Regions from separate parts of the Rhodococcus sp. 1R11 genome, predicted to be linked through region 1. Evidence: predicted binding sites of a transcription regulator. Region 1 holds the regulator's gene; each other region holds the start of a gene.
The links. Region 1 encodes LexA, which represses DNA repair genes until DNA is damaged. Its sites were predicted from a motif close to CGAACANNTGTTCG; they were not measured.

Region 1 (5,221 bases):
CGGCCGCGCGGATGTTGTCTTCGACTTGCTGAGCCAGCAGGTTCAGCGCGTCGTTGTCGACGTCTCTGCCCTGGCAGGCGCGACGAACGCCTTTGACGACCTTCTCCCGACTGAACGGCTCGGTCACACCGCTGCGCTTCACGACGGCGAGCACAGCAGCCTCCACGGTGGTGAAGCGACGACCGCACTCGGGGCAGGACCGGCGTCGCCGTATTGCCTGACCCTCGTCCATTTCACGCGAATCCACCACGCGTGAGTCGGGGTGCCTGCAGAACGGGCAATGCATGAGGGAGCCTCCGTCGTAGCCGATACTCCGACGACGAACGTGCGCGTCGGGGCAGTCTTCGAGGATACTCAGCCACGCTGGGCACCATGGTGCCGGTGGTCATCTGCTGGGTGCGTACTCGACGAGCGCTCCGTCGTGCACCATGACCGCGCCGGCAGGCTGAGTGGCCGCGTCGGGTGTGGTCGCGCGCAGATTCGCGATGCCGAGCAGACCGCCGGCCACGACGACCACAGCCAACATCCACAGAACCAGAGAGCGTGGGCGCACGGTCTGGTTCGCGAAATGAGCCGAGGTGTCGTCGAAGTCTCGATCCGCCATCTCGCGATCGGTCACGTCGGTCCAGGACTCGTCCAGGACGGGCAAGCACGGGCCGTTCTGCGTCCGACGCCCGTGGTTCTGCAGCACGGGCCGCGACCGCCGACGACGCTCGACGACACCGGATCGCGAACGCATACCGGCAGTGGTGGGACGATCGGTGGTGATGGTCATCGGAACCTCGTCTTCGCTCGTTGGATCGATTGTTCGATCAGGCGTTCGATGGACGCTTGTTCGAAGTTCTATCACGCGCCTCCGACAAAGTCTGTAGAAAACGCGACACGAGTCGAACAGATGTTTGATTCAACAGCTGATACACGCTAGATTCGTGTCAGAAACCACACGCCACACGAGTCGACATCATCAACTCCAGTCCGCGTGGATCGATACCGCGTAGACCGAATCCAGCCGCATCAGCAGGAGGCCGACAGCATGAAGGACGAGACCTCGACGAGGTCCATCACCGGTTCCAGTACGACGGGTTCCACGAAAGCTGGTTCCGCGCGAGCCGGATCCTCGACGGTCGGCAAGGCTGCGGCCGGAAAGCCGGCCGCCGAGCCGACCCCGAAGGCCATGGAGGTCGGCACCGACATCAGCGCAGGGCTCACCGAGCGCCAACGGAAAGTGTTGGAGGTCATCCGGGCCTCGGTCACCGAGCGCGGATACCCACCCAGTATTCGAGAGATCGGCGATGCCGTGGGCCTGACGTCGACGTCGTCCGTCGCTCATCAGCTTCGTACCCTCGAGCGCAAAGGGTTCCTGCGGCGCGATGCCAACCGCCCTCGCGCGGTCGACGTCCGTGGACTGGACGAGGTGCAGGCAGATCAGGCCGCGGCAGCGGTGGACGGTTCGGCAGCGTCCAACGAGCAGGATCGGTTGCCGACGCCGACGTTCGTGCCGGTTCTCGGCCGGATCGCCGCGGGTGGTCCGATTCTGGCCGAGGAAGCCGTCGAGGACGTGTTCCCACTCCCCCGCGAGTTGGTCGGTCAGGGATCACTGTTCTTGCTCAAGGTGGTCGGCGAGTCCATGATCGACGCGGCCATCTGCGATGGCGACTGGGTGGTGGTGCGTCAACAGTCCGTGGCCGACAACGGCGACATCGTGGCAGCGATGATCGAGGGCGAGGCCACCGTCAAGACGTTCAAGCGTTCCAAGGGTGAGGTGTGGCTCATGCCGCACAACCCATTGTTCGAGCCGATCCCGGGTAACAATGCCGCGATTCTCGGCAAGGTCGTCACCGTGATGCGCAAGCTCTGAACTCTGTTCGGACACAACGAAAGAAGGGCCGCAGCACAGGTGCTGCGGCCCTTCTCGTCGGTTCCGAACGATCGGCAGAATCAGAGATTCAGTCCACGACCGATGATCTCCTTCATGATCTCCGTGGTGCCGCCGTAGATGGTCTGTACCCGAGAATCCATGTAAGCCTTGGCAATCGGGTATTCCTTCATGTAACCGTAGCCGCCGTGCAGCTGGAGGCATCGGTCGATGAGCTTGACCTGGTTCTCGGTGGTCCACCACTTCGCCATGGCGGCTTCCTGCACGGTCAGCTTGCCGTCGTTGAGCAGTTCGATGAACTTGTCGACCATGATGCGGGTAGCGGTGGTTTCGGTAGCCAGCTCCGCCAACACGAATCGCGTGTTCTGGAACTTTCCGATCGACTTACCGAATGCCTTGCGATCGCGGCAGTACTGGATGGTCATCTCCAGTGCCGATTCCATGGCCGCAGCCGCGACGACGGCAATCGAGAGGCGCTCCTGAGGCAAGTTCTGCATCAGGTAGATGAAGCCCATGCCTTCTTCGCCGAGCAGGTTGGCGGCCGGAACCCGAACGTCGGTAAAGCTGAGTTCCGCGGTGTCCTGGGCCTTCATGCCGATCTTGTCCAGGTTGCGGCCACGCTCGAAACCGGGCATGTCGCGCTCTACGACCAGCAAGCTGAAGCCCTGGGCACCCTTCTCGGGGTCGGTGCACGCTACGACGACGATCAAATCGGCATTGATGCCGTTGGTGATGAACGTCTTCGATCCGTTCAATACCCAGTCGTCGCCGTCCCGAACGGCCTTGGTCTTGATCCCCTGTAGGTCGCTGCCGGTGCCCGGCTCGGTCATGGCGATCGCGGTGATCAGCTCACCGGAGCAGAATCCGGGAAGCCAGCGCTGCTTCTGCTCGTCGTTGGCCAACTCGATGAAGTACGGCGCGACGACGTCGTTGTGCAGAGTGAAGCCGATGCCGCTGTAGCCGCCGCGGGTGGTTTCCTCGGTGACGATGGCGTTGTAGCGGAAGTCCTTGACGCCGCCACCGCCGAACTCCTCCGGTGCGGCAGTTCCGAGGAAGCCCTGCTTGCCGGCCTCGACCCAGACGCCGCGGTCGACGATGTTCTGCTCTTCCCACTTCGCGTGATTGGGGGCTACGTGCTGTTCGAGAAACTTCCGGTACGACTCCCGGAACAGCTCGTGCTCGGGCTCGAAAAGTGTGCGTTCCACGCAGATCTCCTTGTTCGGTGCGCACCGTCGTCGACCGCGAGAAGGGGGGTCACAGCGCGGTCGTCGGTGCGACTGACGTCACGGTTCAACAGTACGTTTGCGGTGTACCGAGGGTCGATGACCAAAACGTGCGCGATCCGTGACCGCCCCTGCTAGCGTCGTCCATTCGTTCTGCCTCGGGCCAGCGCCGAGACGATCGGGTATCCGACGAGGATGCCCAGCGATCCCCAAGCGATTCCACCGAGTTCGACCGATCCGACGGAGAGCGTCAGGTCGCCGATGCCGGCGACGAGTGCTGCTGCGACGACGGTGAGGTTCACCGGATCGGTGAAATCCACTTTGGCATCGGTCCAGATTCGAACGCCGAGCAGTCCGATGAGTCCGTAGAGCACGAGTGTCGCTCCCCCGATCACACCGTCCGGGACGGTGAAGATCAGCGCACCGAACTTGGGCGAGAACGCCAACACGATCGCGGTGATCGCGGCAACCCAGTAGGCGGCGGTCGAGTACACGCGGGTAGCGGCCATGACACCGATGTTCTCGGCGTACGTGGTGGTTCCCGATCCACCAGCGGCCCCGGCGAGGGTGGTGGCCAACCCATCGGCGATCAGAGCGTCACCGGCCACGTCGTCGAGGTTCTTTCCGGTCATCGCCGCGACGGCTTTGACGTGTCCGACGTTCTCGGCGACGAGGACAATCACCACCGGCAGTGCTACCAGGATCACCGACAGCTCGAACGACGGGCCACGGAACTCGGGTAGCCCGACCCAGCTCGCGGCGCTCAGCGCGTCGAGTCGTGGTTGCGCGATACCACCGGTGACGGCGGCGAATACCCAGCCCACGACGACACCGAGCAGGATCCCGAGTCGGCCCACCAGTCCGGGACCGACGGCCGTCGCGAGGAGAATCGCCGCCAGGGTGACGGCCGCGACGAGCGGTTGCGCTTCGAACGAGGTCGTCGCGGCAGGGGCCAGATTGAGCCCGATCAATACGACCACCGCACCGGTGACGACGGGCGGCATCGCTGCGTCGAGCACCCGCGCTCCGGCGAACTTCACGACGAAGCCGATTGCAGCCAGCACGACGCCGACACACAGAACGGCACCGAGCTGCGCGGCGGGTCCGTCGGCTGCGGTCGCACCGAGCGGGGCCAGGAAGGCGAACGACGACCCGAGGTAGCTCGGTACCCGCCCGCGTGTGATGATCAAGAAGAGCGCAGTACCGATGCCCGAGAAGAGCAGCGTCGTCGAGACCGGAAACCCGGTGATGGTCGGAACCAACAGTGTGGCCCCGAACATCGCGACGACGTGCTGCATCCCGATGCCGACAGTGCGTGGCCACGACAAGCGTTCGTCCGGTGCCACCACCGCCCCGGCCTCGACGGTTTTTCCGTTTCCGTGCAGCGTCCAACCCATAGTTCTCATGATGGGAAGAGACTATTGCGTCACCCGAGGATCGCGCTCACTGCCTCACGGGCCGCGGCGGTGCTGTCGGTCCTCAGTGCAGCGGCGGCAGCGGCCTTGCACTGATCGAGGGTCACGGTCGCCAACTTGGAACCGACGTGGGCGACGGCGGCCGAGGCTGCGGACAACGACGTGATGCCCATTCCTACCAGGACACAGGCCAGCAGGGGGTCGGCGGCAGCTTCGCCGCAGACACCGACGGGCTTGCCCACCTTCGCGCCGGCCGCAGCAGTGTGCGCCACCAGTGCGAGGACGGCCGGTTGCCACGGATCGGTCAAACCGGCCAGCTGCGCCGACATCCTGTCGGCGGCCATCGTGTACTGCGCCAGATCGTTGGTGCCGATGGACAGGAAGTCCACGTGCTCGAGAATGTGCTCGGCGAGCAGTGCGGCAGCGGGAATCTCGATCATGACGCCCGGAGTCAGCCCGCGTTCGCGCACATCCGCGGCGAAGTCCTGTGCTTCCTGCGCGGTGGCGATCATCGGTGCCATCACCCACGGGGACGAATCGGTCGCCTTGGCTGCTGCGGCGATGCCGTCGAGTTGGCGGTACAGGATTCCGCGGTCGGCTTCGGCGATACGGATACCGCGGATGCCGAGCGCCGGATTGGCCTCGTCGGGGTGGTTGGCGAATCGAAGGGGCTTGTCCGAGCCGGCGTCCAGGGTGCGGACGACGAC
Region 2 (5,221 bases), on a different contig from region 1:
CTACACCTGCCACTGGGTTCGCCCCGACTGGAAGTTGCCGCGTCGGGCAACCGCCTAGGAGCGGCTGCGCCGCATGTGCATGGAACTTCGTAGCCTGCTACGAGGTTCCACTCACATGGGTGGGGCACGGAGGTCCGACATATCGAGGACGAATCTGTACCGAACGTCGTTGGCGGCCAACCGATCGAAAGCGTCGTTCACTCGAGCGGACGGCATCGTCTCCACCTCGGCGACGATGCCGTGTTCGCCGCAGAAATCCAATAATTCCTGCGGCCACCATTCACACCGCCGACCGCAGTGAGCCCGAGACGGACCATGACCGACGACGGGCCGCCCTGGCCGCCACCGTCCGGCGTGCATTCTTCCGGTCCCTCGATGAGCGTGCATTCTTCCGGTCCCTCGATGAGAACGACGGGGCCAGCGGTCGTTCCGCAGGTTCCACTCCGAAGTCGTAGCAGGGGTCGAACTACCGCGCACATGGGAGCCGAACTTGCGACACTGATCCGGTGACCTCCGACAGAACCCCTCGGTCGATGGCCGACGTCCTTCGTTCGCCTCGTTTTTGGCTCGCTCCGATCCTTGTCGTCTCGGCGTTGATGTCGTTCCTCGCGGCCCTGTATCTGGGCGGCGTTCTCGATCCGCGGGGCAACTTGCACGATCTGCCCATCGCGATCGTCAACCAGGACGAGGGCGACACGCTCGCGGGTGAGCAACGCAATATCGGCAACGACATCGTCGACGGTTTGATTCAGAACGTCGACTCCGAGAAGGTCGCTTTCCGCCAGGTCGGCCCTGCGCAGGCCGAATCGTTGCTGTCGACGGCCGAGGTCTACGGATCCATCGTCATCCCCAGCGATTTCACCAAGAGAATGGGAATCCTGGCCGAGGGCAGCATCATTCCCGGCGATATAGAGAAGCCCATCATCACGGTCTACACCAATCCGCGGGCGGGCAGCTTCGGGATGTCGCTCGTGACCGGAGTGGCCACTCCTGCATTCGAGTCGGTGAATCAGACCGTAGGCGAACAGATCACCGATCAGGTTCGCCAGCAGCTCGGCGACACACCTCTGGCCGGTGCGAGCGCACTGACGTTGGCGCAGCCGATCAATGTGATTGTTGCCCAGCACGATCCACTGCCCGACGGTACCGGCGGTGGCCTGTCAGCGTTCTACTACGCGCTGCTGTTGGTCTTGGCGGGATTCACCGGTGCGACCATTGTCAGCACGCTCGTCGACGGACTGCTGGGGTTCACACCGACCGAAATCGGCCCGAAGTACATCCACCGCGGACCCACCCGGATCAGCCGGTTCCAGACGCTGTTGGTCAAGTGGCTGGTGATGTTCGTTCTCGCCATGCTCGTATCCGGCCTGTACCTACTGATCAGCCATCTGCTGAGCATGCCAATCACCCACGCGTGGACCCTGTGGATGTACGGCGCGTTCGCGATCACCGCCGTCGGATTCACAGCGCTCGCGGTGATGTCGGCGTTCGGCACAGCAGGGTTGCTGATCAATTTGGTCGTCTTCATCATCCTGGCGCTGCCGTCCTCGGGCGGCACGATTCCCCTCGAGGCGAGCGCGCCGATCTTCACGTGGCTGGCGCAGTTCGAGCCGATGCATCAGATCTTCCTCGGAACTCGCTCGATCCTGTATTTCAATGCCTCCCCTGACGCCGGCCTGCTGCACTCGGTGGGTATGACGTCTCTCGGGTTACTCATCGGGCTCGTGTTCGGCCTGGCGTTCACCCTGCTCTACGACCGCAAGGGCCTCGACAGAAGCCTCGATTCTCCGAGTGTTATCAGCTGACGCCGGTACACTCGATCCAATGCTTGCCGTCAATCCAGCCGGGAGCGTGGCACCCCGACGGGCCGTCCGCGCCTACCTCGACGTCGCCATTGTCGTTCTCGTGCTCGTGGGCACCAACCTCATCGCACACTTCACCACGGTGTGGGCGAGTATCGCGACGGTTCCGATCGCCGCGGTTCTCCTGGTGATCCTGTCGAACCGTCGCGGACTCGGATGGGCCGAGCTGGGACTGTCACCGAAGCAGTGGAAGACGGGTTCGCTCTACGCACTCGGTGCCGTCGGCATCGTCCTGACCGTCATCGCCATCGGTGCCTTGCTGCCGATGACGCGGCCCTTCTTCATGGCCGATCGCTACGCCACCATCTCCGCGGCGCTGGTCGCCTCGATGATCGTCATCCCGCTGCAGACGGTCATTCCGGAAGAACTCGCGTTCCGTGGGGTACTGCACGGCACGTTGGGCCGCGTCTACGGCGCACGCGGAGTCTTCGCGGCAGGGTCCCTGCTCTTCGGTCTGTGGCACATTGCATCCTCGCTCGGCCTGACCGCAGGAAACGTGGGGCTCAGCGGATTTCTCGGTGGCGGGTTGTTCGGACAGATCGTCGGGATCGCACTCGCTGTCGTCGCGACCGCCGCCGCCGGGGTCGTCTTCACGTGGCTACGCAGCCGCAGCGGAAGTCTCATCGCGCCCATTGCCCTGCACTGGTCGCTCAACGGACTCGGCGCACTGGCCGCAGCCCTCGTATGGCACGCATCGACAAGCTGAACGACATGAAAGACGAGCTGCACCAATACCTTCGGATCGCTCGCCAGAACATGCTGTGGAAACTCGACGGCCTCACCGAATACCAGAAGCGGCGACCGATGACGCCGACCGGAACCAACCTCCTCGGGCTGGTCAAGCACCTCGCCATCGTCGAATACGGCTACTTCGGCCTCACATTCGGTCGCGAATTCCCAGCTCCTTTCGCGAAATTGGAAGCAGAAGGCACGGCCCGGCCTAACTCCGACATGTGGGCCACCGCCGAAGAATCGTCGGAATCCATTGTCGCTCTGTACCGAAAGGCCTGGGAACACTCCGACAAGACCATCGACGCCCACGAACTCGACTCGTTCGGACGCGTCCTGCACTGGCCGGTGGAGAAGCAAGAAGTGACGCTGCACCGAGTCCTGGTCCAGATGATTGCAGAAACCAACCGGCACGCGGGGCACGCAAGACATCGTGCGCGAACTCATCGACCAGACCGTCGGAATGCGTCATGGCAACGAGAACATGGCCGACGGCAACGAAGCATGGTGGGCACAGTACCGAACCGAGCTGGAAACCGTTGCGCAAGAAGCTGATCCAAGCTCTTCCGACGATACGACGGATTGACCTACCAGTTCGTTCGACTGCGTGGCGGGCCGATATCACAGAGCACCGACAGGTTAGACTTCACGAATCCTTATGCATGGCAATAGTTTTCGATTCGATCATCATTGCGCATCGAACACCCGTTCGATACACTTGATCCATGACAACGGAGATCTGGCAACTGAGCGAGGCAGAACTCCTCGCCGACGCCGCCGCGGTCTCCCACCGGATCCAACTGCTCGAAGCACGACGGATTGCCCTTGTCGCCGACATCGACACCCGCGTCAGCCGAGAGAAACTCGGGTTCCCCGGACCCGCCGGCTGGCTCACCTCCACCACCCTGCTCTCACCGTCCAAAGCCAACAAGATCGTCGCCCTCGCCCGCGGCATGAAGAACTTCCCCGACATCGCCGACGCCGTGAACACCGGCGTCATGTCCGTCGACCACGCCGCCCTGATCCTCACCTTCGCCGAAACACCCCCGAAGAACCTCCCCCAAGAGGGTCGCGATGTCGCACGTAAAGCTCTGATCGCCGCCGCCACCGGACCCGAAGCCCGCACCAGCCGCATCCGCGCAGCCATCACCAGGTTGCAGGACAGCTTCGGCAACGACAAACCACCCGCCGAGGACACCGACCGCAACGAACTCTTCGCCTCCACAACCCTGAACGGGCGCCTGGTGCTCAAAGGCGACTTCGATGCCGTCACCGGCGAGAAGCTACTCACCGCACTCTCCCCCTGACCGAACCCCACCCCGCCGCCGACGGCACCTCAGACGATCGCAGTCCCGCCAAGCGCAGAGCCGACGCCTTCGGGCACATCCTCGACCGCTACCTCGCCTCCAGCAACAGGCCCACCGAAGGCGGCGAAAAGCCACACGTCAACCTGCACATCCGGTTGCAGGACCTCACCGACCTCCGCGGCAACCTGAACGCCGACAACGACATCACGGACGACGAGAAGACCCGCGCCACAACCGAACCCGATCCCGACTTCGCCGACCGACACGACCGACACGACCGACACGACCGACACGAACGAGATGACAGCAACGAGGGTGATAGCCGGAGTGACGGTGAGGGTGTAGATCGTGACCCTGGCGCGAATCGCGGTGCGTATCGTGACCTGTTCGGTGACGGCACGTCGGTCGGATGGCTACCGTGGATGGGACCCTCTCTCCCGCAACACCTCCCGCCAACTCGCCTGCGACTGCCTACTCACCGCCATCGTCATGGACGAGAACGGCAACCCACTCAACCTCGCCCGCACCGCACGCACCGTCACCGCGAAACAGAAACGCGCGTTGACTGCCCGCGATCACGGCTGCGCGTTCCCCGGCTGCGGAAAACCCGCCGCCTGGACCGAAGGCCACCACATCTGGCACTGGGCCGACGGCGGCCCCACCGACATGAACAACCTCGTCCTACTCTGCGGATTCCACCACCGACTCATCCACCACAGCGATTGGGAAGTGTTCATCGCCGCCGACCAGCACCCCTGGTTCGTGCCACCGGCCACCGTCGACCCCTACCGACAACCCCGACAATCCCACGCCCGAGCCGGCCCCCACATCGCCTGAACCCCACGCAAAACACACTCCAGCCCCACACAAACACACCAGCCCCGCACCGAGAACACGGTGCGGGGCTGGAAGAGATTGGGCTCAGGAACCCGAGGGAGCTACCGGCGGAGCGGGAGGGGTCGCACCATCAGCGGGAGCAGGCGGCGCGGGAGGCGTCGCACCGTCAGCGGGAGCAGGCGGCGCGGGCGGAGTCGCGCCATCGGCCGGAGCCGGCGGCGCAGGAGGCGTCGCACCGTCAGCGGGAGCAGGCGGCGCGGGCGGAGTCGCGCCATCGGCCGGAGCCGGCGGCGCAGGAGGCGTCGCACCATCGGCCGGAGCGCACACAGCACCACCGGGGCCACCTGCGCCCGGCCCACCCTTACCCGGACCACCATCGGCCGGTCCGCCCTTGCCCGGACCACCCGCGGGCGGGGCAGGCGGCGTTGCGCCGTCACCCGGTGCCGGTGGTGTTGCGCCATCACCCGGTGGGGTCGGAACCGCGGG
Region 3 (5,221 bases), on a different contig from region 1:
TCGGCTTCCGCTGCGGCTTCCTCGGGTTGCTGCACATGGAGATCACCCGCGAGCGGCTCGAGCGTGAATTCAACCTCGACTTGATCTCGACCTCACCGAACGTGGTCTACCGCGTCGAAATGGAGGACGGTGCCGAGCACATCGTCACCAACCCGTCGTACTGGCCCGAGGGCAAGGCGCGGGAAGTATTCGAACCCATGGTCAAGTGCACCATCATCTCGCCGAGCGAGTTCATCGGCTCGATCATGGAGCTGTGTCAGGGTCGACGGGGCGAGCTCGGCGGTATGGACTACCTGTCGGAGACCCGCGTCGAACTGCGCTACACGATCCCGATGGCCGAGATCATCTTCGACTTCTTCGACATCCTGAAGTCACGTACTCGGGGATACGCCAGCCTCGACTACGAGGAAATCGGCGAGCAGAGCGGTGCATTGGTAAAGGTCGACATCCTGCTGCAGGGCGAGGCCGTGGACGCGTTCTCGGCGATCGTCCACAAGGATGCTGCCGCTGCTTACGGCAACAAGATGACGACCAAGCTCAAGGAACTGATTCCGCGGCAGCAGTTCGAGGTGCCGATTCAGGCTGCTATCGGATCTCGCATCATTGCCCGTGAGAACATCCGCGCCATCCGTAAGGACGTGCTTGCCAAGTGCTACGGCGGCGACATCAGCCGTAAGCGCAAGCTGCTCGAGAAGCAGAAGGAAGGCAAGAAGCGAATGAAGACCATCGGACGGGTCGAGGTTCCGCAGGAAGCCTTCGTGGCGGCACTGTCCTCGGAGTCCTCGTCGGACAAGCCGAAGAAGTAGCCGGACGTAACCTCCGCTCTCCGAAGTCGTTGTAACGCAACCTGTTCCGGCCCCGCACCGTGTTCTCGGTGCGGGGCTGGTGTGTTTGTGTGGGGCTGGTGTGTGTTTTGCGTGGGGTTCAGGCGATGTGGGGGCCGGCTCGGGCGTGGGATTGTCGGGGTTGTCGGTTGGGGTCGACGGTGGCCGGGGGTACGAACCAGGGGTGCTGGTCGGCGGCGATGAACACTTCCCAGTCGCTGTGGTGGATGAGTCGGTGGTGGAATCCGCAGAGTAGGACGAGGTTGTTCATGTCGGTGGGGCCGCCGTCGGCCCAGTGCCAGATGTGGTGGCCTTCGGTCCAGGCGGCGGGTTTGCCGCAGCCGGGGAACGCGCAGCCGTGATCGCGGGCAGTCAATGCGCGTTTCTGTTTGGCGGTGACGGTGCGTGCGGTGCGGGCGAGGTTGAGTGGGTTGCCGTTCTCGTCCATGACGATGGCGGTGAGTAGGCAGTCGCAGGCGAGTTGGCGGGAGGTGTTGCGGGAGAGGGGCCCCATCCAGGGCAGCCACCCGACCGACGTGCCGTCACCGAACAGGTCCCGATACGCGCCGCGGTCGGCGGCGACTGGATCGCCGCCGCCACCGTCGGCGTTGGCTTCGTCGTTGTCGGATTCTGCTGCGGCGCGGGTGGTTTCGTCGTCGGTGATGTCGCTGTTGTTCTGACTGTTCTGGCTTTGGAGGTCTTGTAGTCGGATGTGCAGGTTGATGTGTGGTTTTTCGCCGCCTTCGGTGGGTCTGTTGCTGGAGGCGAGGTAGCGGTCGAGGATGTGCCCGAAGGCGTCGGCTCGTCTCTTGGCGGGGCTGCGGTCGTCTCCGGCTTTTAGTGTCTCGGTGCCGTCGGCGGCGGGGTGGGGTTCGGTGAGCGGGGAGAGTGCGGTGAGGAGTTTCTCTCCGGTGATCGCGTCGAAGTCGCCTTTGAGCACCAGGCGCCCGTTCAGGGTTGTGGAGGCGAAGAGTTCGTTGCGGTCGGTGTCTTCGGCGGGTGGCTTGTTGTTGCCGAAGGTGTCCTGCAACCTGGTGATGGCTGCGCGGATGCGGCTGGTGCGGGCTTCGGGTCCGGTGGCGGCGGCGATCAGAGCTTTACGTGCGACATCGCGACCCTCTTCCGACAGGTTCTTCGGGGGTGTTTCGGCGAAGGTGAGGATCAGGGCGGCGTGGTCGACGGACATGACGCCGGTGTTCACGGCGTCGGCGATGTCGGGGAAGTTCTTCATGCCGCGGGCGAGGGCGACGATCTTGGTGGCTTTGGACGGTGAGAGAAGGGTGGTGGAGGTGAGCCAGCCGGCGGGTCCGGGGAACCCGAGCTTCTCTCGGCTGACGCGGGTGTCGATGTCGGCGACCAGAGCAATCCGTCGTGCTTCGAGCAGTTGGATCCGGTGGGAGACCGCGGCAGCGTCGGCGAGGAGTTCTGCCTCGCTCAGTTGCCAGATCTCCGTGGTCATGGATCAAGTGTATCGAACGGGTGTTCGACACGCAATTATGATCAAGTCGAAAACTATTGCTGCGCAGAATGATTCGTGAATCGAAACCTGTCGGTGGTCCGTGGTATCGGACGGAGAGTACATTTCGAATCTGTGACGACGCCGATCCTGAAGAAATTGCGTGTTCCCGTTGTCGGTGCGCCCATGGCGGGCGGTCCGAGTACTCCCGAGCTCGCCCGGGCTGTGTCCGAGGCCGGCGGACTCGGAATGATCGCCGGCGCGTTGTTGACGCCGGATGCCCTTGCCGCGCAGGTAGATTCGATGCGGGGTCTGGTGTTCGGGGTCAATCTTTTCCTACCCGAGGAGCCGTCGGGCGCGAACGTCGACTCTTACGCCGAGCATCTGGCACCGTGGTTCGAGCGATTCGACGCCGAACCCGGCGTGCTGAAACGCCGCGATGATTACTACCCGGAGAAATTCGCCTGGCTGATTGCCCATCCGGTGCCGGTGGTGTCGAGTACATTCGCCACCTTCGATGCCGACGAGGTTGCCCAGTTGCATTCCGTGGGAACCGAAGTGTGGGCAACGGTGGCAACCGCCTCCGATGCGTCGATCGCCACCGCGAATGGTGTGGACGCGCTGGTGGTGCAGGGGCCCGAGGCGGGCGGACACCGAGGCACGTTCGACGGGTCGGCTCCGGAGGAGCCGTTGACGGAGTTGCTGGTCGCCGTACGTGGAATCTCGGATCTGCCCCGTATCGCGGCCGGCGGGCTCATGGACGGCAACGATATTGCGCCGCTGCTGGATTCGGGTGCCGCGCATGCAGCTCAGCTGGGTACTGCGTTTCTGAACACTCCCGAGGCAGGAACGAAGCCTGTGCACCGCGAGCAGCTGGCCAGTGCGTCGGGTACCGCCGTGACGAAGGCGTTTTCGGGTCGTCCTGCGCGAGGCTTGGTGAACGAGTTCATGCGCGAGAACTCCGAAGCCGCTCCGCTGGCGTATCCCGATCTGCATTACCTGACCGCGCCGATGCGCGCGAAGGCCGCAGCAGCGGGTGACCCGTCGGGACTGTCGATGTGGGCCGGGACCGGTTATCGCCGCGCTCAGGCGAAACCGGCGGCCGAGCTGGTCGCCGAATGGGCGAGGCAACTCGGCCGCTGAACCAGACAGCTCAGGGGTTGGCGTGGGCGGGCTGGAAGTGTCCCGATGCCTGGGCTTCCTCGGCTCGGATGACGTGCACCACTGCGTTGATCAACGCCAAGTGCGTGAATGCTTGCGGAAAGTTGCCGAGGTGACGGCCGGTGCGATGGTCGATCTCTTCGGCGTAGAGCTTGAGCGGGCTCGCGTAGGCGAGCAGTCGTTCGCACAGGTGCTTGGCGCGCGGGAGTTCGTCGATCTCCACCAGAGCGGACACGAGCCAGAACGAGCAGATCGTGAACGTGCCTTCCTCGCCGGCCAAGCCGTCGTCGGTGGTGTCGGTTCGGTAGCGCAGAACCAAGCCGTCCTCGGTCAACTCGTCGGCGATGGCGAGCACTGTGGCGCGGATTCGCTCGTCGTCGGCCGGCAGGAATCGCAGCAGCGGTGCCAGCAGCAACGACGCGTCGAGCGACGGGTCGCCGTAGCGCTGGGTCAGTACTCCGCGCGAGTCGGTGCCGTTCTCGAGAATGTCGGCCTTGATCTCGTCCGCGATCTCGTTCCACTGGTCCGAGTAGTCCTTCTCGCCGTGGATATCGGCGAGCTTGGCTCCGCGATCGAGCGCGACCCAACACATGAGCTTCGAAGACGTGAAGTGCTGCGGTTCGCCGCGCACCTCCCAGATGCCACGGTCCGGTTTGCGCCAGTTCGCGATCGCTTCCTCGACCTGTCGTTTGAGCAGCGGCCACAGGAATTCCGGGACGTGCTCGCGCGACTTGACGTGCAGGTACACCGAGTCGAGCATGGTGCCCCAGATGTCGTGCTGCTCTTGGTCGTAGGCCCCGTTGCCGATGCGCACCGGCCGCGCGCCGTCGTATCCGGACAGGTGCGGAAGCTCGCTCTCGTCGAGGGTCTTCTCTCCGCCGATGCCGTACATCACCTGCAGCGGATTGACCTCGCCGTTCGCCGTCGTCGCCACGTCGGACATGAACGCGAAGAAGTCGTTGGCTTCACGGTCCAGTCCGAGCGTGTACAGACCCCACAGAGCGAATGTCGAGTCGCGGACCCAGGTGTAGCGATAGTCCCAGTTACGTTCTCCGCCCGGTGTTTCGGGTAGCGACGTGGTCGACGCGGCGAGCAGTGCTCCCGTGGGTGCGTAGGTCAGTCCTTTGAGGGTCAGAGCGCTGCGCTGGAGGTAGCCGCGCCACGGATGATCGGGGAATCGGCCGATTGTGATCCACTGCCGCCAGCATTCCGAGGTCTGCCACATCTTGCTGGCCGCTTCCTCGAACGTCTGGGGTGCGGGAAGATCGGACCACGACAGCGCGACGAAGATGTTGTCGCCCTCCGTCATTCGGGTTCGCGCGCGTGCTTCGCGGCCCTCGATGCCGATCCGAAGATTGGTGGTCAATTTCAGGGTGGGCTGGTCGCCGTCGGCGCTCGCCTCGCAGGTCGCGGTGGTCTCCTCGTACACCTTGCCGGTGTACTCCCATGTCGCGGGTGCCCTATGGTAGTCGAAGGCGGGCTCGCAGCTCATCTCCAATTCGACTGTGCCGCTGACACATTTGATGGTACGGAGCAAGATGTGCTCTGCATCCCAGTCGCTCGGTGCGCGCTTGTGAGTTCGAGAACGCTGATCGGTGTTGTGCCAGGGGCCCATCACCAACGCGTCACGCACGATGAGCCACCCGGTCTCGGTCTGCCAGGTCGTCTCCACGATGAGGCCGCCGGGCAAATAGCGCCGCGCCGCAGGGACCGACTGACCGTAGGGGCCGACTCGAAAGTGGCCGGCACTTCGATCGAGAATCGCTCCGAAGATGCTGGG

Region 2: E4P29_RS26355 (DUF222 domain-containing protein) is a predicted target of LexA. The motif match lies at 3,290-3,303, and genes of this name have one in related genera.
Region 3: E4P29_RS04315 (HNH endonuclease signature motif containing protein) is a predicted target of LexA. The motif match lies at 2,297-2,310, and genes of this name have one in related genera.

The regions. Positions count from the first base shown of each region.
Region 1 is NZ_SPNG01000004.1:413,999-419,219, reverse strand. It holds gene nrdR (transcriptional regulator NrdR) at 1-286, opposite strand, end outside; gene E4P29_RS09930 (hypothetical protein) at 386-775, opposite strand; gene lexA (transcriptional repressor LexA) at 1,175-1,858, shown strand; gene E4P29_RS09920 (acyl-CoA dehydrogenase family protein) at 1,939-3,081, opposite strand; gene E4P29_RS09915 (solute carrier family 23 protein) at 3,234-4,505, opposite strand; gene E4P29_RS09910 (putative PEP-binding protein) at 4,526-5,221, opposite strand, start outside.
Region 2 is NZ_SPNG01000006.1:292,361-297,581, reverse strand. It holds gene msrA (peptide-methionine (S)-S-oxide reductase MsrA) at 1-58, shown strand, start outside; gene E4P29_RS13570 (DUF3533 domain-containing protein) at 534-1,805, shown strand; gene E4P29_RS13565 (CPBP family intramembrane glutamic endopeptidase) at 1,825-2,568, shown strand; partial or broken gene E4P29_RS13560 (DinB family protein) at 2,574-3,177, shown strand; gene E4P29_RS26355 (DUF222 domain-containing protein) at 3,317-3,898, shown strand; gene E4P29_RS26350 (hypothetical protein) at 3,928-4,191, opposite strand; partial or broken gene E4P29_RS26345 (HNH endonuclease) at 4,279-4,735, shown strand; gene E4P29_RS13550 (collagen-like protein) at 4,820-5,221, opposite strand, start outside.
Region 3 is NZ_SPNG01000002.1:231,587-236,807, forward strand. It holds gene lepA (translation elongation factor 4) at 1-806, shown strand, start outside; gene E4P29_RS04315 (HNH endonuclease signature motif containing protein) at 925-2,283, opposite strand; gene E4P29_RS04320 (nitronate monooxygenase) at 2,416-3,423, shown strand; gene E4P29_RS04325 (glycoside hydrolase family 15 protein) at 3,434-5,221, opposite strand, start outside.